Regions from separate parts of the Streptomyces sp. NPDC046985 genome, predicted to be linked through region 2. Evidence: riboswitches for the same ligand, from Rfam matches in the RefSeq annotation. Region 2 holds a riboswitch; each other region holds the start of a gene.
The links. A riboswitch is a leader RNA that binds a small molecule or an ion and turns the genes downstream of it on or off. The one in region 2 is predicted to bind thiamine pyrophosphate.

Region 1 (7,754 bases), on a different contig from region 2:
GCGGCCGATCAGGACGTCGTCGCCGAGGATCGCCCGCGCCGCGGAGACGGGCAGATCGCCCTGGCCGAGGTGCAGCACGTCGGCGCGGGCGGCGTGGGCGACGTCCGCGCGGTCGTTGACCGCGAGCAGCCTGCCGTGCCGGGCGCAGGCGTCGGCGAACACCTCCAGGTGCTCCAGCTCCTCGGCCGCCTCCATGCCCTTGTCGCGGAGCTGCACGATGTCGACCCCGGCCGCCAGCACCGCGTCGAGGAACTCGGGCAGGTCGCCCTGGCGGGTGCGGGCGTCCGTGCACAGGTACAGGCGGGCGTCGGCGAGCCGGTCGCGAGCGGTACGGGCGGCGCGGGCGCCAGCGGTGTCGGTGTCGGCGGTATCGGCGGTATCGGGCATGGGTGGGCTCCCCCCGGAGTCAGTGCGTCATCGGTGCGGCGTCGGCGCCGCGTCGGGTGCGTTGCCGGTGCGGCGCCGACGCGGTGCGGCGCCGCACCGGCTGGAGAGGCGGTGCGGGAGCCGGTGAGCCGGGGCGTACGGGCGCGGCGGAAGAATCCGGGGCCGACCCGCACGCCCCAGGGAACCCCGCACGCCCCGAGGAACGGGGCCGACCCGTACGCCGAAGGAGCGGGAGCCAGCCCGTAGGGCCCGTAGGGGACGGATCGGGCGCCCGCCCGTACGGGAAGGAACCAGGGCCGACCCCTACGCCGGACGGGCGGTCGGCCAGGGCTTTCCCCTGTGAGCCTGCCGGGCTCGCGGCTCGGCCCCTGGCAACCCCCGCGCCCCCCACTTCGGGCCGTCCGGCGGCGGATCCTCAGACAGCCAGCGCCTGGGCGCGGCGCTTCACCTCCGTGCCGCGGTTCTCGCTCAGGGCCTGCGCGGGGGTGCCGGGCAGGGACGGGTCCGGGGTGAACAGCCACTCGATCATCTCTTCGACCGTGAAGCCGTCGTCCCTCAGCAGTGTCAGGGTCCCGGACAGGCCCTTGACGACCTTGTCCCCGTCGATGAAGGCGGCGGGGACGTACAGCGCGCGGTTCTCCCCCCGGCGCACGGCGACGAGCTGGCCTTCCTTGACTAGCTGCCGCACACGCGTCACCTCAACGCCGAGATGGTCGGCGATGTCGGGAAGGGTGAGCCAGGCGGGGACGAGCGCATCGATCTTCGCGTCATTCTCGGTCACGGGACAAGCCTGCCATCTGCCACCGACAGGAGGAAGTCGGGTCCGGCCACCCGGTGGCGCCGCGGCCCCTCCCGCCTCCCGACAGGAGGCCCGTACGCGGTATGCGGAGCGGCGGCGGGGGCGCCGGCTCACCTCTGGGCCATGTCCAAGCCACGTCCAGGCAGGGTCGTCAGATCGCTTCCAGGCGGAGGCGCCCGGCGGAGGCGCCTAAGCCGTCGCCGCCTTCAGCGGCCGGGCCGGGTCCGCCAGCAAGGCGGGGTCCATCAGCGCGCCCGCCTCGATGAGCCGTCTGCCCTGCGCCAGGTCCCGTGGCCGGCCGACCGCCAGCAGGGCGACGAGGCGACCCTCGCGCAGCCAGCAGACCGTCCAGGCCGGTCCGGACGGCTCGCCGCGCCAGACCGCGGCGTCGGCGCCGGTGTGGTGACCGGCGTACTGCACGAAGCGGCCGAACTGCTCGGACCAGAAATACGGCACCGGGTCGTAGACCGAGGGGGTGAGGCCGATCACGTTGGCGGCGACCGTGCGCGGTCCTTGCAGGGCGTTGTCCCAGTGGTGGACCAGCAGGCGCTCGCCGTACCGCGCGGAGGGGAAGGAGGCGCAGTCGCCGACCGCGTACACGTCCGGCGCGGACGTGCGCAGGCCGTCGTCGGCGAGCACCTCCCCGTGCTCGCCCAGCTCGATGCCGGAGCCGACGAGCCAGCCGGTGGCCGGGCGGGCGCCGATGCCGACGACCACGGCGCCCGCGGGCAGCCGCGAGCCGTCGTCGAGCACCACGGCGCCGGGCTCCACGTGCTCCACGCGCGCGTTCGTGCGCAACACGGCGCCGCTGTCGGCGTACCAGCCGGCCATCGGGGCGGCCGCCTCAGCGGGCAGCGCCCCGACGAGCGGCCGGTCGGCGGCCTCGACCACCGTGACGGCGCAGCCCGCCTCGCGTGCGGCGGTGGCGAACTCGGCGCCGATCCAGCCGGCGCCGACGACCACGACGTCGTGCTGCTCGGTGAGCACCGGCCGCAGCCGCTCGGCGTCGTCCAGGGTGCGCAGCAGGTGCACCCCGGGGGTGTCCTCGGCGCCCGGGAGGCGGATCGGTTCCGCGCCGGTGGCGAGGACGAGCGCGTCGTAGGGGACCGGTCCGTCGGAGGTGTCGAGCACATGGGCTTCGGCGCGGACGGCGAGCGCCTCGCAGCCGAGCCGCAGGTCGAGGCCGAGCGAGGCGAAGTCGATCTCGAACGCGGAGCCGTCCGCCTTGCCCAGCAGGACCGCCTTGGACAGCGGAGGCCGGTCGTAGGGCTGGTGGGGTTCGGCGCCGATGACGGTGACGTCGCCGGTGAAGCCCTGCTCGCGCAGGGCGACCGCGGTCTGCACGCCGGCCATGCCCGCGCCCGCGACGACCACGCGCCGCGGCTGTGACGTGCCGTGTTCCTGCGTCTGCTCGCTCACCCGATCACCATAGCCACCTGACGTACGGTCAGTCTGCGGCCCGGCAGGGTGACTCGCTGCACACCGGACCTGACGCCGCACCTGCTCCGCACGCGCTCGTACCGCTCCCCGCCCGCGACTCCCACGCCCTGCCCTCCCCCTGCCGCAGCCGCCCGCCGGGCGGTTCCGCCGCCGTCGGCACGCGGCGTCCCGGGGACGACGTGCCGCCGCGCCCGGACCGGAGGCGGCGGAAGCCGAGCGGCGGTCTCCCTGCCTCCTACCCCGCGGGCGACCGCGTACGTCGTCGCCGCCCGCGCGGGCGACCGCGTACGACGTCGCCGCCCGCACGGGCGGCCCGGATCCGCACGGCACGCGGGCGGCGCCACGCGGCACGGGCGGCTTCACGCGGCCAGCGCGGCTCCCATCGGCGCGCGCGGCGCCCTCGCGCGCGTGCGCCGCCGCTACGGGCGCGCTGCCCGGCGAGCGCTACGGGTGCTGCCCGGCGAGCCCGTGCTGTGGCCGGGAAGGCGTGCGCGCCGGTGAACTTTCGCGGACGCGGCACTAGGGTGGCTGCCGTACAAGCACTCGCGGGAGCCCGGACGCACCGGGCTGAGAGGGAGGCTGGCGGCCTCCGACCGTACGAACCTGATCCGGGTCATGCCGGCGAAGGGAGGGGCTGGACGCCCATGTCCTTGCCACGTACGTCAGACGTCCTCGTCATCGGGGGCGGGATCATCGGGCTGGTGACGGCCTGGCGCGCGGCGCAGCGCGGCCTGGTCACGGCCGTGGTGGACCCCGAGCCGGGCGGCGGGGCGGCGCTGGCGGCCGCCGGGATGCTGGCCGCCGTCACGGAGCTGCACCACGGCGAGCAGACGCTGCTCGGCCTGAACCTGGCCTCGGCCCGCCGCTACCCCGACTTCGCGGCCGAGCTGAGCGAGCTGACCGGGCACGATCTCGGCTACCGCCGCTGCGGCACGCTCGCCGTCGCCCTGGACGCCGACGACCGGGCCCATCTGCGGGAGGTGCACGACCTCCAGCGGGCCTCGGGTCTCGCGTCGCAGTGGCTGACGGGGCGGGAGTGCCGGCGCCTGGAGCCGATGCTGGCGCCGGGCGTGCGCGGCGGGCTCCGGGCCGACGGCGACCACCAGATCGATCCGCGGCGGCTCGCGGCCGCCCTGGTGACCGCCTGCGAGCGGGCCGGGGCGGTCTTCCACCGCTCCTGGGCCGACCGGCTCACGGTGGTACGGGACCGGGCCGCGGGCTGTGTGCTGCGGGACGGCGCCGTGCTGGAGGCGGGGCAGGTGGTGCTGGCCGGAGGGAGCCTCAGCGGGCGGCTCGCCGGGGTGCCGCGGGAGGTGCTGCCGCCGGTGCGGCCGGTGAAGGGGCAGGTGCTGCGGCTGACCGTGCCCCCGCGATACGCGCCGTTCCTTAGCCGGACCGTGCGGGCCGTGGTGCGCGGCAGCCACGTCTACCTGGTGCCGCGGCTGAGCGGCGAACTGGTCGTCGGGGCCACCAGCGAGGAGCTGGGCTGGGACACCACGGTGACGGCGGGCGGCGTGTACGGGCTGCTGCGCGACGCGCACGAGCTGGTGCCCGGCATCACCGAGCTGCCGCTGGCCGAGACCCGGGCCGGGCTGCGCCCCGGATCGCCGGACAACGCGCCGCTGCTCGGACCGACCGGTCTCGACGGGCTGCTGCTGGCCACCGGGCACCACCGCAACGGCGTGCTGCTCACCCCGGTCACCGGCGACGTCATGGCGCACGTCCTGACCTCCGGCGACCTGCCGGAAGAGGCCCGTCCGTTCACCCCGCGGCGCTTCGCCGCCGACCTCTCGGAGCAGCCGGCATGAACGTCTCCGTCAACGGCGAGCCCCGTGAGATCCCGCCCGGCACGGCTCTGGACGCGGTCGTGCGGAGCCTGACCGCGGCGCCCTCCGGAGTGGCCGCCGCCCTCAACGAGACCGTCGTCCCGCGCGCGCAGTGGCCGTCCACGCCCGTGGCCGACGGCGACCGCGTCGAAGTCCTGACCGCCGTACAGGGAGGCTGACCCATGGCCGACGATCCGCTGCTCCTGGGCGCCGCGTCCTTCGGCTCCCGACTGATCATGGGCACCGGCGGCGCCCCCAGCCTGGACGTGCTGGAACGGTCGCTGGCAGCCTCCGGCACGGAGCTGACCACGGTCGCGATGCGCCGGGTCGACCCCTCGGTGCACGGCTCGGTGCTCTCGGTGCTGGACCGGCTGGGCATCCGCGTGCTGCCCAACACGGCGGGCTGCTTCACCGCGGGCGAGGCGGTGCTCACCGCCCGCCTGGCGCGCGAGGCGCTGGGCACCGACCTGGTCAAACTGGAGGTCATCGCCGACGAGCGGACCCTGCTGCCGGACCCGATCGAGACGCTGGACGCGGCGGAGACGCTGGTCGACGACGGTTTCACGGTGCTGCCGTACACCAACGACGATCCCGTGCTCGCGCGCCGCCTCCAGGACGCGGGCTGCGCGGCGATCATGCCGCTGGGCTCGCCGATCGGCTCCGGCCTCGGCATCCGCAACCCGCACAACTTCGAGCTGATCGTCGAGCACGCGCGCGTGCCGGTGATCCTGGACGCGGGCGCCGGGACGGCCTCCGACGCGGCGCTCGCCATGGAGCTGGGCTGCGCGGGGGTGATGCTGGCCTCGGCGGTGACCCGGGCGCAGCACCCGGAGCGGATGGCCGAGGCGATGCGGCACGCGGTGACGGCGGGCCGACTGGCCTACGGGGCGGGACGCATCCCGAGGCGGCGCTTCGCCGAGGCGTCCTCGCCGACCGAGGGGCTGGCCCGGCTGGACCCGGAGCGGCCCGCCTTCCCGGACCCCGCCCTGGACCCGGCCTTGGAACCGGCTCATGGCCCGGCGACGGACCCGGCGACGACCTGATCGGGGGCCGCCCGCGGCCTGGCGGCGACCCCGGGCTCGTACATCCGGACGCTTCTGGTCCGCTTCCCGCTCACGGCCTGGCGGCGACCCCAGGCCCTCGTGCGTCCGAACCGCTTCCGGTCCGCTTCCCATCCGCCCCCCGCTCGCCTCCGGTCCACGTCCAGCGCGCGTTCGGGGGGTTTAGAGGGCGTTTTCCGTGCGTGATCCGGACGCGTCCGGGCCCCCTCCGGTAGGTGGGAGAAGCGTCACAGGTCTGCCCCAGTACCGCCGCTGGGCCCTGTCGACGAGCCTCTGTGTCGGTCCCGGCTCGTACACTCGCCAGCGTGGATACGCTTCAGGACCCTCTCGTCGGCCAGGTGCTCGACGGCCGGTATCGCGTCGACGCGCGGATCGCCGTCGGCGGGATGGCCACGGTGTACCGGGCCCTGGACACCCGTCTGGACCGCGTCCTCGCGCTCAAGGTGATGCACCCCTCGCTCGCGGCCGACGGCTCCTTCGTGGACCGGTTCATCCGGGAGGCGAAGTCGGTGGCCCGCCTGGACCACCCCAACGTGGTGCAGGTCTTCGACCAGGGCGCCGACGGCTCGTACGTCTACCTGGCCATGGAGTACGTGGCGGGCTGCACCCTGCGGGACGTGCTGCGCGAGCGGGGGGCGCTTCAGCCGCGCGCCGCGCTGGACATCATGGAGCCGGTGCTGGCCGCGCTCGGCGCCGCGCACCGGGCCGGGTTCGTGCACCGCGACATGAAGCCGGAGAACGTCCTGATCGGGGACGACGGCCGGGTCAAGGTCGCGGACTTCGGCCTGGTGCGGGGCGTGGACACGGTCACCCACACCACCGGCGCGATCCTCGGCACGGTCTCCTACCTCGCCCCGGAGCAGATCGAGCACGGCGCCGCCGACCCCCGGGCCGACGTGTACGCGTGCGGGGTCGTGCTGTACGAGATGCTGACCGGCGGCAAGCCGCACCAGGGCGACAGCCCCGCCCAGGTGCTCTACCAGCATCTGCACGAGGACGTGGCCGCCCCGTCCGCGGCCGTGCCGGGACTGGCGCCCGAGCTGGACGCGCTGGTCGCGGCGGCCGCCGCGCGCGTCCCGGACGCCCGCCCGCACGACGCGGTGGCGCTGCTGGCGCGGGTCCGCGAGGCGCGCGCCGGGCTGCGCCCGGAGCAACTGGACGCGTTCCCGCCGCAGGCTCTGGCCCCGGGGCACGACAACGCCCAGGACCGCACGAGCGTGCTGCCGCGCGCCCTCACGGCGATGCGGTCGCTGCCCGTCGACGGGGACGAGCCGCGGGCCGAGGACGCCCTCCACCGCACCAGCCTCCTGGAGAGCCCTCCGCCGGAGCCGCGTCGCCGGCGCCGCCGGACCCGGCGCGGGCCGCTGACCGCCGTCGTCGCCGCGCTGCTCGCCCTGGGCCTGGTCAGCGGCGTCTGGTACATCAACTCCGGGCAGTTCACCAAGGTCCCGCCGCTGCTGGCGAAGACCGAGGCGCAGGCCAGGCAGCGGCTGGGCTCGGCCGGTCTGGACGTGAAGGGCGTACGGCACGCCTACAGCGACACGGTCAAGCGCGGCACGGTGATCAGCACGGACCCGGGGGCCGGCCACCGGATCCGCAGCAACGACGCGGTGACCCTCACCCTCTCCGACGGGCCGGAGAAGGTGCGGGTGCCCGACCTGGCGGGCCGCTCGCTGGACGCGGCGCAGCAGGCGCTGAAGAAGGCCGGTCTGGAGCCGGGCATGGTCAGCCGGAGGTTCGACGAGGACGTGGAGGGCGGCGCCGTGGTCGGCACCGACCCGGCGCCGGGCGCCGAGCGGCACGCGGGGTCGGCGGTCGCGCTGGTCGTCAGCAAGGGCCGCCCGCTGGAGGTGCCCGACGTCACCGGCGAGGGCTCCGACGAGGCGACGTCCGACCTGAAGGACGCGGGCCTGAAGGTGCGCGTCGTCGACGAGCAGGTCACCTCCGACTACGACAAGGGGCAGGTCGCCCAGCAGACGCCGTCCGGCGGCGACGAGGCCGCCGAGGGCGACACGGTGACGCTGACGCTGTCCAAGGGACCGGAGATGGCCCAGGTCCCCGACGTGACCGGCGACAGCGTCGACGACGCGCATCGCACGCTGCGGAAGGCCGGCTTCCAGGCCGAGGACGACCGCGGCATCCTCGGGCTGTTCGGCGACACCGTGAAGCGGCAGTCGGTCGGCGGCGGCGACCAGGCGCCGAAGGGCTCGACGATAACGCTCACCATCAGGTGACCGCCGT
Region 2 (7,754 bases):
TCGCCCTCGACGCGGGCCTCAGCGACGTTCTCGAAGCCGAGGAAGCGGGCCACGAAGGCGTCCGCCGGGCGCTGCCAGACCTCCAGCGGCGTACCGGACTGGGCGATCCGCCCGTCCCGCATCACCACCACCCGGTCCGCGAGCGCGAACGCCTCGCCCTGATCGTGGGTGACCGCGAGCACGGTCGTGCCCAACGCCCCGAACAGCTCCCGCAGTTCCACGACGAGCCGTTCGCGCAGCGAGCGGTCGAGCTGGCCGAGGGGTTCGTCGAGCATCAGCAGCCGGGGGCGGGGCGCCAGGGCGCGGGCGAGCGCGACCCGCTGCTGCTCACCGCCGGACAGCGCGGCCACGGCCCGCCCGCCGGCCCCCGGCAGCCCGACCAGCTCCAGCAACTCTCTTACTTTGGCTTCCCGTTCGCTTCTCGGCACGCCGTGCATCCGCAGCCCGAAGCCGACGTTCCCGGCCACGTCGCGCTGCGGGAAGAGCTGGTGGTCCTGGAACATCAGGCCGACCTCGCGCCGGTGCACGGGCACCCGCGCCTGGTCGCGGCCGTCCAGCAGCACCCGCCCGGCGTCCAGCGGTTGCAGCCCCGCGACCGCCCGCAGCAGCGTGGACTTGCCGCTGCCGCTGGGGCCGAGCACGCAGACCGTCTCCTGCTCGGCGACGCCGAGGCCGACGGCGTCGAGCGCGGCCCGCCCGCCGAAGCGCACGGTGGCGTCCTCCAGAGCCAGCAGCATCAGAACTCTCCCGTTCGGTCCGTGCCCCGCAGCCGCTCCAGGAGCAGCAGGGCCGTGGCGCACACCAGCATGAGGATCGTCGACAGGGCCATCGCCTGCCCGTAGTTGAGGTCGCCGGGCCGCGCGAGCAGGCGGGCCACGGCGACCGGCAGCGTCGGGTCGCCGGCCCGCGCGAGGAACACGGTCGCGCCGAACTCGCCCAGCGACACCGCGAAGGCGAACCCGGCGGCGATCAGCAGCGCCCGGCGCACCAGCGGCAGGTCGACCTCCCGCCACGCCCGCCAGGGCGACGCGCCGAGCACGGCCGCCGCCTCCCGCAGCCGTGCGTCCACCGCGCGCAGCACCGGCAGCATGGTCCGCACCACGAAGGGCGCCCCGACCAGCGCCTGCGCGAGCGGGACCAGGATCCAGGAGTCGCGCAGGTCCAGCGGCGGTTCGTCCAGCGCGATCAGGAACCCGAAGCCGACGGTGACCGCCGAGACGCCGAGCGGCAGCATCAGCAGCGCGTCGAAGCCGCGGACGATCCGGCCGGCGTCCCGCCGGGTCAGCGCGGCGGCGGCCAGGGCGCCGACGACCACGGCGATGCCGGTGGCCGCGGCGGCGTAGGACAGCGAGACGCCGACGGCGTCGATCGGGGCGACGAGGAAGACGCCGCCGTCCGCGTTCGTCAGCGCCCGGTAGTAGCCGAAGCCGGGCGCGGTGAGCGAGCGGCGCACCAGCACGCCGAGCGGCAGCAGCAGGAGCACGGCGACGGTGGCGAGCACACCGGCGAGCAGCGCCCACTGGCGTGCGCCGCGCGGACGGCGGGCGGCTCCGGCGGCGCCGACGAGCCGCAGCGCGCTCTCCTGGCGCCGTACGGTCCAGGCGTGCACGACGAGGACGGCGCCCACCGCCACGAACTGCACGAGGGTGAGGACCGCCGCCGTGGACAGGTCGAAGACCTCCGAGGTCTGCCGGTAGATCTCGACTTCGAGCGTCGAGAAGGCGGGGCCGCCCAGGATCTGCACCACGCCGAAGGACGTGAAGGTGAACAGGAACACCATCAGCGCGGCGGCCGCGACGGCGGGGGCGAGCGCGGGCAGGGTGACCTTGCGCCAGGCGGTCAGCGGCGAGGCGCCGAGCACCCGCGCGGCCTCCTCCTGCCGCGGGTCGAGCTGGGACCAGAGGCCGCCCACGGTCCGCACCACGACGGCGTAGTTGAAGAAGACGTGGGCGAGGAGGATGGCCCACACGGTGGTGTCCAGGCGCACGCCCCACAGTTCGTCGAGCAGGCCGCCGCGCCCGAGCAGGGCGAGGAAGGCGGCGCCGACCACGATGGTGGGCAGCACGAACGGCACGGTGACCAGCGCCCGCAGCAGGCGCCGGCCGGGGAAGTCGTAGCGGGCCAGGACGTACGCGCCGGGCAGGGCGATCAGCAGGGTGAGCGCGGTGGAGGCGACCGCCTGCCAGGCGGTGAACCACAGCACGTGCCGGATGTCGGACTGCCCCAGCACGTCGGCGATCCGCCCGAGCCGCCAGGCGCCGTCGACCTTGAGGCCGCGCCGGACGATCGCGGCCACGGGGTAGGCGAAGAACGCCGCGAAGAACGCGACGGGCACGGCCATCAGGCCGAGCCGCGCCGCGTTCCCCCGGCGGCGGGCGCGCGGGCGGGCTACTTCAGTACGAGCGAGGTCCACGACTTGACCCACTGGTCGCGATGGGCGGCGATCCGGTCGGGCGCCAGCGTCTCGGGGTCCTTCGCCTGCGGTCCGTAGGCGGTGAACTCCTTTGGCGTCTGGGCGCCTTGGCGCACCGGGTAGACGAACATGTTCAGCGGCATGTCCTCCTGGAACCGCCGGGTGAGCAGGAAGTCGAGGAACGCCTTCCCGCCCCGGGAGTCCTTCGCGTTGCTCAGCAGTCCCGCGTACTCGACCTGCCGGAAGCAGGTGCCGTAGGCCACCCCGGTCGGCGCGGTCTTGGGGCGGGGGTCGGCGTAGACGACCTCGGCGGGCGGGGAGGAGGCGTAGGAGACGACGAGGGGCCGGTCGCCTCCCGCCTTGCGGCCTCCGGCGGATCCGGAGAACTCCTGGTCGTACGCCTGCTCCCAGCCGTCGACGACCTTCACGCCGTTGGCCTTGAGCTTCTTCCAGTAGCCCTGCCAGCCTCCGTCCCCGTACCGCGCGGCGGTGCCGAGCAGGAAGCCGAGGCCGGGCGAGGAGGCGGCGGCGTTCTCGGTGACGAGGAGGTTCTTGTACTGCGGCTTGAGCAGGTCGGCGAAGGAGGCGGGCGGGGCGAGGCGGTGGTCGGCGAAGTACTTCTTGTCGTAGTTGACGCAGATGTCGCCGGTGTCGATCGGCGTGACCCGGCGCCGGGCCTCGTCGACCCGGTACTGGGGCTGGACCAGGTCGGCGTCCTTCGCCCGGTACGGCTGGAACAGCCCGTTGTCGAGGGCGCGGGAGAGCAGGGTGTTGTCGACGCCGAAGAAGACGTCGCCCTGCGGGTCGTCCTTGGTGAGGATGGCCTTGTTGACGGCCTGGCCCGCGTCGCCGTCCTTGAGCACCTTGACGGTGTAGCCGGAGCTCTTCTCGAAGGCCGCTATGACGCTCTTGGAGGCGGCCCACGAGTCGTGGCTGACGAGGGTCACCGTCGTGGAGTCCGCGCCGGCGCGGCCGTCGGACGACCCGCACGCGGACAGCGTGACCAGGCCGAGGCCGAGGGCCGCGGCGACGAACGTGGTGCGATGCACTGATGTCCTCCTGGGTGACGGCCAGGAAGAGACGCGGCCCTGCCCGGGTTCCGCGGCGGGTTCCCGGGCAGGGCACAACAGCTTGAGTGATGACCGAACTTCCTACCCAGAATGACCTGGGCGAGGTTCAGAGGGTCTGCGGCCGGGCCGCACTCTCAGCGCTGTGGCGCTCCCCTGTCGGAATATGAAGGTGTGTACGGCCTCAGAGTACCGTCCGGCTACCGCTCGGTGGCGGCGAGCTGACCGCACGCCCCGTCGATGTCCTGGCCCCGGGTGTCCCGGACGGTCACCGGCACGCCGTGCGCGGCGACGGCCTCCACGAACGCCTTCTCGTCCTCGGGCCGCGAGGCGGTCCACTTCGAGCCCGGCGTCGGGTTGAGCGGGATCAGGTTGACGTGCACCGGCCTGCCCTTGAGCATGCGGCCGAGCCGGTCGCCGCGCCAGGCCTGGTCGTTGACGTCCCGGATCAGCGCGTACTCGATGGACAGCCGGCGGCCGGACTTCGCCGTGTAGTCGAACCCGGCGTCCAGCACCTCCCGCACCTTCCAGCGCGTGTTGACCGGGACGAGGGTGTCGCGCAGCTCGTCGTCCGGCGCGTGCAGGGAGATGGCGAGGCGGCACTTGAGGCCCTCGTCGGCGAACCGGTGGATCGCCGGGACGAGGCCCACCGTGGAGACGGTGATCCCGCGCTGCGACAGCCCCAGCCCGTCGGGCTCGGGGTCGGTCAGCGCGCGGACGGCGCCGATCACGCGCTTGTAGTTGGCCAGCGGCTCGCCCATGCCCATGAACACGACGTTGGACAGCCGCGCCGGACCGCCCGGGACCTCGCCGTCGCGCAGCGCCCGCATCCCGTCGACGATCTGGTGCACGATCTCGGCGGTCGACAGGTTGCGGTCCAGTCCGGCCTGTCCGGTCGCGCAGAACGGACAGTTCATCCCGCAGCCGGCCTGCGAGCTGATGCACATGGTCACCCGGTCCGGGTAGCGCATGAGCACCGACTCCACGAGCGTGCCGTCGAACAGCCGCCACAGCGTCTTGCGGGTGGCGCCCTCGTCGGTCGACAGGTGCCGCACGACCGTCATCAGCTCCGGGAGCAGCGCCTCCTGGAGCCTGCCGCGCGCCCCGGCCGGGATGTCGGTCCACTGCTGCGGGTCGTGCGCGTACCGCGCGAAGTAGTGCTGCGAGAGCTGCTTGGCGCGAAACGGCTTCTCCCCGATCGCGGCGACGGCCTCCTTGCGCTCGGCGGGCGAGAGGTCGGCGAGGTGCCGCGGCGGCTTCTGGGCTCCGCGCGGGGCGACGAAAATGAGTTCTCCGGGCTTGGGCATGGTGGTACCAGTGTCGCAGATCGACTGGGGTGGCCTGCGGCCGTCGGCGCGCAAGCCCGTCGCCGAGGCGAGACGCCGGGCGAGTGCCCGGCGTGCGGTCAGTTCCCCGTGGTCGCGGGGAAGAGGCGCTCGACGGCGGCGACGACGGCGGCTCGGCGCGCGGCCAAGAACGCGGCGCGTCCGTCGCCGGGCGGAGGCAGCAGGTCGGGCTGGGCGGCCCAGGCCATGGCGAGCTGGCTGACGAAGACGACGACGTCGACCGGGTCCCAGCCGGCGTCCAACCGGCCGGCTTCCTGGGCGTCGCGCACCCGCTGGACCTTGCGGGCCACCGTCTCCCGGAGGGCGTCGTCGGGGAGGGAGTCGCCGGCGCCGAGCTCCAGTTGTCCCCAGGTCATGAGGCGGAACCGTTCGGGGTGGGCGGCGAAGTAGTCATGGACGCGGCCTGCGTAGCCGGGCAGGTCCGCGGGGTCCAGGCGGGTCGCTTCGGCCACGGCCGCCAGCTCCTGCGCGGAGACGAACCGGTAGAGGGCCTCCTTGCTGGGGAAGTAGGCGTAGACGCGTTCCTTGCTGGTCCTGGCGGCCTTGGCGATCCGGTCGATGCGTGCTCCGGCGATCCCGTGCTGGGAGAACTCGGCCTTGGCCGCGGTCACGATGCGGTCGCGGGCCGAGTCGGTGCGGACCTGGGGAGTCATGCCTCCCACGCTACCTGACCGAACTGTTCGGTTTGGCACAGGGCCGCGGTCGGCCTAGACTTCAAACCGAACAGTTTGGTTTGACGTCGGGAGCTTCTCATGCAGCACAGGACACTAGGCGCCCAGGGCCTGACCGTCTCCGCGATCGGCTACGGCTCGATGGGCCTGACCATGGCCTACGGCCCAGGCGACGAGGATGCGGGCATCGCCGCCATCCGCCGCGCCCATGACCTGGGCGTCACCTTCTTCGACACCGCCGAGCTCTACGGCTGGGGCGCCGGGTCCAACGAGATCCTGGTCGGCAAGGCCGTCAAGGACTTTCGCGACGAGGTGGTCCTGGCCACCAAGTTCGGCTTCACTTTCGAGGAGCGCGGCTTCGGGCTGGACAGCCGCCCGGACAACATCCGCAAGGTCGCCGACAACAGCCTGCGCTACCTGGGCGTCGACCACATCGACGTCCTCTATCAGCACCGCGTCGACCCGGCCGTGCCGATCGAGGACGTCGCCGGGACCGTCAAGGAGCTGATCGACGCGGGAAAGGTGAAGTACTTCGGGCTCAGCGAGGCCGGCCCGCAGACCATCCGCCGCGCGCACGCCGTCCAGCCGGTCTCGGTCCTCCAGACCGAGTACTCGCTGTTCGAGCGCGACGTCGAACAGCTCTTCCCCACCCTGGAGGAACTCGGCATCGGCTTCGTCGCCTACTCCCCTCTCGGCCGCGGCTTCATCACCGGCGCCGCGAAGCCCGCCGGCCAGTACGACGCCTCCGACATGCGCAACACCGACCCGCGCTGGCAGCCCGGCGCCTTCGAGAAGAACGTCGAAGCGGTGGCCCTGCTCACCCAGCTCGCCGCCGCCAAGGGCATCACCGTCTCGCAGCTCGCTCTCGCCTGGCTGCTGGCCCAGGGCGAGCACGTCGTCCCGATCCCGGGCACGCGCAGCGCCGCCCGCGTGGAGGAGAACGCCCACGCCGCCGACGTCACCCTCACCGAGGCCGACCTCGCCGCGATCCGCGAGATCCTCCCCACCGGCGGCTTCGGCGCCCGCTACACCGAAGAGAACGTCCCCCACTGGATCTGACCCCACCCCAAGCAGACCTCCGAACCGACCGAAAGCTCCCCAACACGCCCACCCCAAGCCCCGGCGGCCGTCAGCGGCCGGGGCCTCCCCCACCTGGGCGCCTCGGTCTGGATGGGCCACACCATGGCCAATGTCGACTACGGACAGCCGCACCCGACGGCCCCCCAGATCACCCAGGCGGGGCAGGTGGGTATTGCCCACCTGCCCCACCTGGGCTAGGCTTCCGGTATCGCGATCCCGCCTGGGCTCGGCGCTCTCCCGCGATGTTGACCGACCAACGCCGAGAAGTCGGACACCAAGGAGTGCAGCAATGAGGACCACCGCGCGCGAGGAGTTCGAAGTCGTAGCAGAGACCGAAGTCGACGCCCGGGGACGCGTTTCCCTCGGACGCGCCGGAGCCAAGCCAGGCCGGCGCTACCGAGTAGAGGCAGACCCCGACGGCGTGCTCTTGCTGACCCCTGTCGTCTCCATCCCTGAGCGCGAGCTGCTGGTCTGGACAGACCACGAAGTAGCCGATCGCGTTCGTCGCGGAGTGCAGCAGGCGAAGGAAGGGAAGACCAAGGACCTCGGCGACTTCAGTCAGTACCTCGCGGAGGACGACACTGAGGACTAGCCTTTGTTCACCCTTCGCTTCTCCGACGATGCTGAAGCCACGCTCGAGCGGCTGGTGGCAGGTGGCAACGCCACTCTCTCGAAGCTGAAGAAGGTCCGCCGCACCCTTGGACGCCTGCAGAGGGACCCGAGGTACCCCGGCCTGCGTTCACACCAGTACGAGAACTTCCCGAACCTGCCGAACGAGAAGGTCTGGGACTCCTACGTAGAGAACCAGACGGCCTCCGCCTGGCGCGTCTACTGGATGTACGGCCCGAACGAAAAGGACGAGCAGGGCAACGAGGTCTCCGTGATCACGGTGCTGCTGATCGGTCCGCACCTGTAGCGGCGAGGCGGCATACGAGGCCCGGGGCGCGAGCCTTGGGCCTCGGTCCGTTTTCTGTCAGCAGCCGGTGACCGCGGGACACGTGCGACACGTCAGTGCCCTGGCTGCCGCAGGCGACGTCCCGTCGCGCAGCCGCCGGGGGCGGTCGGCGGGGGACGCTCGGCGGGTGGGACGGGGGCGAGCCCCGCCGCCGTTTCCGGTGGGGGGCTCGCCTGGGCGTCGGCGGCGGAGGCGGGTCAGGCCGCGCCGACGAAGAGGACC
Region 3 (7,754 bases), on a different contig from region 2:
TCGAAGTCATGCACGTCTCCGGCAGCCCGGCCGCCCCGGCCGCCGAGGAGTGGGCCGACTTCCGGGAGACCGGACACGCCCATGCCGTCGGGCAGTGCCTGCTGTCCCAACTCGACGACGGCGCGCGCCGCGACCATCTGGACCGGTACCCGGTGCGGCCGATCACCCCGCACACGGTCCGTGACGAGCGGGGTCTGCTGCGGCGGCTGGAGGGGATGCCGCGGATGCAGCCGGTGACGGAGCGGCAGGAGTACGCGCCGGGAACGGTCTGCGCGGCCGTCCCCATCACCGTCGGCGCCACGGCGGCGACGGTGGCGCTCTCGCTCCCCGCCCACCAGGCCGAACGGCTGATGCCCGCGGCCCGCCAACTCCAGTACGAGGTGGGGCGGCGGGTGGGCGCCCTCGCGCTCGCTATCAGTATCTGAAAAATCACTCCTTGTGGTCTGTCGTGCACTTTCTGCAAGATATCGCCAGTGTCATAGGGATGTCTCCCGGCCAGTCGACGGCAGATGACGGGGTAGCGATGCGTGAGTCCGTACAGGCAGAGGTCATGATGAGCTTTCTCGTCTCCGAGGAGCTCTCGTTCCGCATCCCGGTGGAGCTGCGGTACGAGACCTGTGATCCCTATGCCGTGCGGCTGACGTTCCATCTGCCCGGGGACGCCCCGGTGACCTGGGCCTTCGGCAGGGAACTGCTGATCGACGGGGTGGGCGCGCCGTGCGGGGAGGGCGATGTGCGGATCTCTCCCGCCGCCGCCGACTCGCTGAGCGAGGTGCTGATCCGCCTTCAGGTCGGCGCCGAGCGGGCGCTGTTCCGCTCCTCCACGGCCCCGCTGGTGGCTTTCCTCGACCGGACGGACAAGCTGGTGCCGTTGGGCCAGGAGGGTGCTCTCGACGACTTCGACGCCCATCTCGACGAGGCCCTGTACCGCATCCTGGCCGAGGAGCAGAGCGCGGGCTGAAGCGTTTCTGCAACGCCGCGCATGCAGTGGCGTAACGCTCCTCCACGGACGCCCTCACGGCGCGCTCCGGTGCTCCGTCGGCGGACGGGGCGCCCAGGAGTCCGCACCGGCCGCCGGGTCAGCGCCGTCGGCGCCCAGCGGTCCGCGCTCTCCGGCCGGTCAGCGCTTGCGGCGCCTGCCCCGCCCCCCGCGCGCGGGCGCCGGCGCACCGGCCGCGACGCGGCCGGGGGCGTTCGCCGGCGCCGTGCGGTCGGCCGAGACCACGAGCGCCGCGAGGGCGGTGGTGACGGGCACCGAGGCGACCAGGCCGATCGAGCCGACCAGCGTGCGGACGATCTCCTCGGCCACCAGCTCGCTGTTGGCGACGGCGCCCACGCTGCTCTGCGCGATGGAGAAGAGCAGCAGCAGCGGAAGCGCGGCCCCCGCGTAGGCGAGGACGAGGGTGTTGACGACGGAGGCGATGTGGTCGCGGCCGATGCGGATGCCCGCCCGGTACAGTCCGCGCCAGCCCATCGCGGGGTTGGCCTCGTGCAGTTCCCAGACCGCCGACGTCTGCGTCACCGTGACGTCGTCGAGGACGCCGAGCGAGCCGATGATGACCCCGGCCAGCAGCAGACCGCTCATGTCGATCGACGGGTACAGGCCGTGGATCAGACCGGTGTTGTCGTCGGTGTTGCCGGTGAGCGCCGCCCAGCCGATGAACAGCGAGCCCAGGACGCCGATCAGCACCAGGGAGATGAGCGTGCCGAGCACGGCCACGGACGTGCGCGCGGACAGGCCGTGACACATGTAGAGCGCGATCAGCATGATGGCGCTGGCCCCCACCACCGCGACGACCAGCGGATTCGAGCCCTGAAGGACCGCCGGGAGGACGAACAGGTTCAGCACCAGGAAGCTGACGGCCAGCGCGACCAGCGCCATCACGCCCCGCATGCGCCCGACGACGACCACGGCGAGCGCGAACACACCGGCCAGCAGCGCCATGGGGAAACGCCGGTCGACGTCGGTGACCGAGTACTGGAGCTCCTTCGGCGCGGAGGGCTCGTAGGCGACCACGACCTTCTCGCCCTGGTGCAGTTGCCGCGGCTGGTCCGGCTGCACGATCTCGGTGAAGGTGCGCCCCGTGTCCTTGCCGGTACTGACGCGGATCGTGGCCTTCTTGCAGACCTTCGACGCCTGCGCCTGCGCGGACGCGCCCCCGGCCGTGGACGCGCCCCCGGTCGGAGCGCCGCCGGAGGCGTTCACCGACGCGCAGCTCACCTTCACCACCTGGGCGACGGTGGCCTGCTGCGTCTGCCGGTCGAAGCCGACGCCGGTGCGGTGGTGCGAGGGGGCGCCGCCGGGCCAGAGCACGACGAGACCGGCTGCCACCGCGGCGGCGAACGGGATCAGGATCGCGGCGATGACCCTGCGCAGATGCCGGGAGACCGGAGCGGCCGGGCCATGGCTGTGGCTGTGCCCGTGCCCGTCGCCGTGCCCGTGGCTCTGGCCGGGCCGGTGACCGGAGTCATGCCCGGAGCCGTGACTTGGCGCCTGCGCCTGCGCCTGCTCCCTGCTGTGCGAGGACGCGTGCTCGTCGCCAGGACGGTGGCTGTACTCGTCGCCGGGACGGTGGCCGTGCCCGGCGCCGCGTCCGCGGGACGGCTCGGGCAGTGGCTGAGGGTACTGCTGGGGCGTGGTCACGGGCGGATCCTCCCAAGAGCGGCGGGCGCCCACTGTTCTTCGCGCCATACATGACGCTAGCGTGGAGACGCCTTTGCACACGCGGGAGCTCGGAGCACCGGGCTGAGAGGGCGCTGACCTTCGCCAACGCGATGTTTCACGTGGAACGTTAGCCGTTCCCCGCGAGACGTCGACGGACGGGAATCGCTGCGCCGACCGCCGAACCTGTTACCGGGTAATGCCGGCGTAGGGAGTAGGTCTCATGACCAACGAGGACGCACGCACGCCTGCCTCCACGCAGACGTCCAACGATGAGGAGCAGAGCGCCCCGCACGGGCGGGCCGGGAGGTCCGTCGGCTGGCACAAGGCGTACGCCGAGGGCTCGCGCCCCGACCTGCGGGTGCCGGTCCGTCAGGTGCACCTGACCAACGGGAAGTCGGTCACGCTGTACGACACCTCGGGCCCGTACACCGATCCGCTCGTCGACACCGACGTCCGCAGGGGCCTGGCGCCGCTGCGGGAGAGCTGGATCACCGCCCGCGGCGACACCGAGGAGTACGCGGGCCGTCCCGTCCGCCCCGAGGACGACGGGATCAAGCACACCTCTCCGCGCGGCGGGCTGCGCAATCTCGACGCGGTCTTCCCGGGCCGTCCGCGCCAGCCCCGCCGGAGCCGCGACGGCCGAGCGGTCACACAGCTCGCCTACGCCCGACGCGGGGAGATCACACCGGAGATGGAGTTCGTCGCGCTCCGGGAGAACGTGGCGCCCGACGTCGTCCGCGAGGAGATCGCCGCGGGCCGCGCCGTCCTGCCGGCCAACGTCAACCACCCGGAGATCGAGCCGATGATCATCGGCAAGCGGTTCCTGGTGAAGGTCAACGCCAACATCGGCAATTCGGCGGTGACGTCCTCCATCGAGGAGGAGGTCGAGAAGATGACCTGGGCGACCCGCTGGGGCGCCGACACGGTCATGGACCTGTCCACCGGCCGCAACATCCACACCACCCGCGAGTGGGTGCTGCGCAACTCCCCCGTGCCGATCGGCACGGTCCCGCTCTACCAGGCCCTGGAGAAGGTCGACGGCCGGGCCGAGGAACTGACCTGGGAGATCTACAAGGACACGGTCGTCGAGCAGGCCGAGCAGGGCGTGGACTACATGACGGTGCACGCCGGTGTGCGCCTGGCGTACGTGCCGCTCACCGCGCACCGCAAGACCGGCATCGTCTCGCGCGGCGGCTCGATCATGGCCGCCTGGTGCCTGGCGCACCACCAGGAGTCGTTCCTCTACGAGCACTTCGAGGAACTGTGCGAGATCCTCGCGGCCTACGACGTCACGTACTCCCTCGGGGACGGTCTGCGGCCGGGCTCGATCGCCGACGCCAACGACGAGGCGCAGTTCGCGGAGTTGCGCACACTCGGGGAACTCAACGCCGTCGCCAGGCGTTTCCACGTACAGACGATGATCGAGGGTCCGGGCCATGTCCCGATGCACAAGATCAAGGAGAACATCGACCTTCAGCAGGAGATCTGCGATGAAGCCCCGTTCTATACGCTCGGCCCGCTGACCACGGACGTCGCGCCCGCGTACGACCACATCACCTCCGGCATCGGCGCCGCGATGATCGCCTGGTGGGGCACGGCCATGCTCTGCTACGTGACGCCCAAGGAGCACCTGGGTCTGCCCGACCGCGACGACGTCAAGACCGGCGTCATCACCTACAAGATCGCGGCGCACGCGGCAGACCTGGCCAAGGGCCACCCGGGCGCGCAGGAGTGGGACGACGCGCTGTCCGACGCCCGTTTCGAGTTCCGGTGGGAGGACCAGTTCAACCTGGCCCTCGACCCGGACACGGCACGGGAGTTCCACGACGAGACGCTTCCGGCGGAACCCGCCAAGACGGCCCACTTCTGCTCCATGTGCGGGCCGAAGTTCTGCTCGATGAAGATCAGCCAGGACATCGCGGAGCGGTTCGGCGGCGACGCGGGGAAGGGGGCCACGGCCGAGGAGGTCGCGGAGGGGATGCTGCGGAAGTCGAAGGAGTTCGCGGAGGCGGGGAACCGGGTCTACCTGCCGATCACGGAGTGAGGGCGTGGCGAGGGCGGCGCCGATGCGCTGCCCTCGTGCGTCGGCGCGTCACGCCGGGCTGAAGCGCTCCTGGTTCTGGGCCTCCGGCGCGGGGCTCCGACGGCTTTCTGCGGGGGCGGGAGGCCGTGGGATCGGTTGTGCCCGGCGCGCCGCCGTCCGACGTGCCCACCGTCAGGAGCAGCGCCGGGGACAGCGCACAGCCGAGGACCCACCCAGGGCGCCGCCTCACGAGGAGACCTCGCCGTCCTCTCGGCCGGTCTCCGAGGCGGTTCGGCGCGTGTCCGTCCCCAGGTCTCCCACACCCTCCTGAGCGAGACGTGGGGGAGCCGCGGCGATGACGTCCGGCTGCTCGTCGTCGCTCAGGCCGACTCGCCGCCTGGGCTTCCTTCGGTTCGCCGCCTGGACCTCGTTCGGATCGCAGCTCGGATCGCGCTCGTACCGCCGCCAGGATCGCGGGACCGGACCGGACCGCGGGACGGGGCCGCCGCCGGGCGGCGCGGCGGCTCGCGCCGCCCACCACGGGCGCGACCGGCGCGGCTTCCCGTGCCGTCTCGGGTGCCGGTCACTTCGGGCGTTGCTCGGGTCCGCCGAACTCCGGGCTGGTGAAGTCGGGGCTGGTGAAGCTCGGACGGGCGTGGGAGGCGCCGTCGTCGGGGCTGCTGAACCCGGGCGCGTCGTAGCCGAGGTGCGGGATGCGGCCGCTCGGCTCCGCGGGCTCGGTGCGGCGCAGCGCGGCCCGGTCGGGGGCGGCCAGGGCCTCGCGGAAGAACGGCAGGATGCCGCGTTCGAGCAGTGCCTTGTGCCAGGCGTCCCGCGTCCGGGTCAGCTCCGCGTTGAGGGCGCCGTAGCGGCCGGTCTCCGGCGAGGGGCGGTTGCGCAGGGCGGTGAGCAGCAGTCCCGTGCCCGCGACCAGGATCGCCGCGGCGGTCACCACGCCGAACACCCAGCCCGCGGTGACCATGGTCTGGCCGAAGGCGCGCGCCGGGTTCAGCATCTTCAGCAGGTACCCGACGAGCAGGAAGAGGGCCGCCGCGATGCCGGCGAGGACGGGGGCGAGGACCGCGACGACGGCCCCGGCGCCCGCGCCGGCGGTCCCGGTGACCTCTCCCACGGCGGCGGCGAGCCCGGACACGGCGCCGCCCGTCTCGCCGGCTTCCTGCCCCCCGATGCCGGGCTCGCCGGACTCGGGTTCGCGGACGGCGGGCGGTGCCGGGCGGCGCATCTCCTGGCGGACCGCGACGTAGCGGTGGTACTCGGTCGCCGCCGACGCGGTGATCAGGGCGGTGGCGTTGAGCGCCATGGTGCGAAGCTGCTCGGCGCTGAGCCGCTGTCCCACCGCGGCGAGTTCCGGGCGCAGTGGGGCGGAGCGCAGCGCCTCATCGAGGATCCGCTCGTAATCCTGGCGGTCCTCGCTCATCAGGTGCTGCGGAACGCTGTTCATGTGCATCCCCCGATGCTCCGTAGGGCTGGGGGCTCGCATGGCGGCGAGCCGTCGGGCAGAAACGGAGGGGAGTCTGCTACGGATACGCCGATGGTAGAGCCGCGACGGCGCGCGGTGACAGGGGGTTTCCACAAATTGCGGGCCGATCGGCGCGGGCGCCCGGCGCCGCCGTCGGTGGACCGAACGGTCAGGCTTCCAGCGGCAGTTGCCGGACCAGCAGCTTTCCGGACATGGTCACGCCGCCGTCCATCGCGATGGCCAGCCCGTCCGCGTAGACGTGCGGTCCCTCGACCACGGGGCCCGCGCTGTCGTCGCCGTCCTCGGAGCCCACTTCGCCCAGCAGGTAGGGAATCGGGCTGTGGCCGTGAACGACACGGGCGCCGCCGTACGTATCCAGCAGGGAGCGCACGGCGTCGGCGCCGCCCTCGTCGCGGAAGGAGAAGCGCTTGGTGAACTTGCGGAACAGATCCCAGCACTCGTCCGCGTCGTTGCGGGTGAGCGTTTCGCGGACGGTGTCGTTGACGGCCTCGATCGAGTCGCCGTAGTCGAGGTAGGCGGTGGTGTCGGAGTGCAGGAGCAGGTAGCCGTCCACCTCCTCGACCGCGTCGAGGCGGGCCATCCACTGGAGATGGTGGTCCTGGAGGCGTTCCATGTCGGCCTTCTGGCCGCCGTTCAGCAGCCAGGCCGCCTGGAAGGTGGCGGTGCCCGCGCCGGAGTTGACCGGCGTGTCGCCGAACCGCCTGGCCCCCAGGAGCAGCAGTTCGTGATTGCCCATCAGGGCCTTGCAGTAGCCGCCGGCCGCGGCGGCCTCGGCGGACAGCCGCATCACGAGGTCGATGACGCCGATGCCGTCCGGGCCGCGGTCGGTGAAGTCGCCGAGGAACCACAGCCGGGCGGGGCCCGCGCACCACTGGCCGGCGGCGTCGATCAGGCCCTGCTCCCGGAGCGCGGCGAGCAGTTCGTCGAGGTAGCCGTGCACGTCGCCGACGACGTACAGGGGGCCTTGTCCGGTGACGGCCTGCCCGGCCGCGGCGGCGTCGGGGTCCACGGGGAGCTGCGTCGTGGCGCCGCGGCTGATGACGGGGAGGTCGCGCTCGGTGGGCGTGTACGCCTCCGGGCAGTCCTCCTCGGCGGACGCCGGGCGGCTCTCCTCGGCGGGCCTGAGCGCGTCGGCGGGATGCGTGCCGTGGGGGTCCGGACCGGTCCCGTTCACGTACGCGGGCACCCGGAAGTCGCGCAGCGTCGCCGTCCGCTCCGCCGTGGGTCCCTGACCGGCCCCCTGAGTCATCGACCCCTCCACCATCGCGCCGCGTCTGCACCGCTTCGGACTGCCTGGTCGCAGCGGCCCGCGGTGTCGTGCGCCCATCATAGGAATGCGGATCGCGCCATGTGATGACCCAGGGGTGGTGAATCGGAGCGCGACTCAGGTTCCTCGCGGCTTTCGCCCCGAATGGGGGTCTTCGGCGGCGCCGCGACCGGCTGCCTCGTTCTCTCCCCCGGCGCGCCGCCGCACGCGGCCCGCCGCGACGGCACACGATCCCGTGCCTCGGCGCCGCATGTCCCCGCGCCGCGACCACGCCTACCCGAGCCGGCCGCCCGTGGCG

Region 1: it holds a riboswitch for thiamine pyrophosphate, as region 2 does, so the genes downstream of both, thiO (glycine oxidase ThiO) here and ABZ861_RS17050 (thiamine ABC transporter substrate-binding protein) in region 2, are expected to answer to the same signal.
Region 3: it holds a riboswitch for thiamine pyrophosphate, as region 2 does, so the genes downstream of both, thiC (phosphomethylpyrimidine synthase ThiC) here and ABZ861_RS17050 (thiamine ABC transporter substrate-binding protein) in region 2, are expected to answer to the same signal.

What each region holds. Positions count from the first base shown of each region.
Region 1 is NZ_JBEYWK010000002.1:140,496-148,249, reverse strand. Features, by position in the region: gene thiE (thiamine phosphate synthase) at 1-387, opposite strand, end outside; gene ABZ861_RS03260 (Rv2175c family DNA-binding protein) at 803-1,168, opposite strand; gene ABZ861_RS03255 (FAD-dependent oxidoreductase) at 1,376-2,605, opposite strand; TPP riboswitch at 3,162-3,273, shown strand; gene thiO (glycine oxidase ThiO) at 3,271-4,434, shown strand; gene thiS (sulfur carrier protein ThiS) at 4,431-4,631, shown strand; partial or broken gene ABZ861_RS03240 (thiazole synthase) at 4,635-5,426, shown strand; gene pknB (Stk1 family PASTA domain-containing Ser/Thr kinase) at 5,819-7,747, shown strand.
Region 2 is NZ_JBEYWK010000012.1:33,870-41,623, forward strand. Features, by position in the region: gene ABZ861_RS17040 (ABC transporter ATP-binding protein) at 1-737, opposite strand, end outside; gene ABZ861_RS17045 (iron ABC transporter permease) at 737-2,413, opposite strand; gene ABZ861_RS17050 (thiamine ABC transporter substrate-binding protein) at 2,389-3,462, opposite strand; TPP riboswitch at 3,544-3,648, opposite strand; gene rlmN (23S rRNA (adenine(2503)-C(2))-methyltransferase RlmN) at 3,681-4,787, opposite strand; gene ABZ861_RS17060 (TetR family transcriptional regulator) at 4,886-5,479, opposite strand; gene ABZ861_RS17065 (aldo/keto reductase) at 5,579-6,556, shown strand; gene ABZ861_RS17070 (hypothetical protein) at 6,867-7,169, shown strand; gene ABZ861_RS17075 (hypothetical protein) at 7,224-7,493, shown strand; gene ABZ861_RS17080 (phosphatidate cytidylyltransferase) at 7,730-7,754, opposite strand, start outside.
Region 3 is NZ_JBEYWK010000010.1:228,272-236,025, reverse strand. Features, by position in the region: gene ABZ861_RS15870 (helix-turn-helix domain-containing protein) at 1-425, shown strand, start outside; gene ABZ861_RS15865 (SsgA family sporulation/cell division regulator) at 524-961, shown strand; gene ABZ861_RS15860 (YibE/F family protein) at 1,121-2,644, opposite strand; TPP riboswitch at 2,716-2,893, shown strand; gene thiC (phosphomethylpyrimidine synthase ThiC) at 2,886-4,709, shown strand; gene ABZ861_RS15850 (hypothetical protein) at 5,272-6,156, opposite strand; gene ABZ861_RS15845 (metallophosphoesterase) at 6,338-7,438, opposite strand.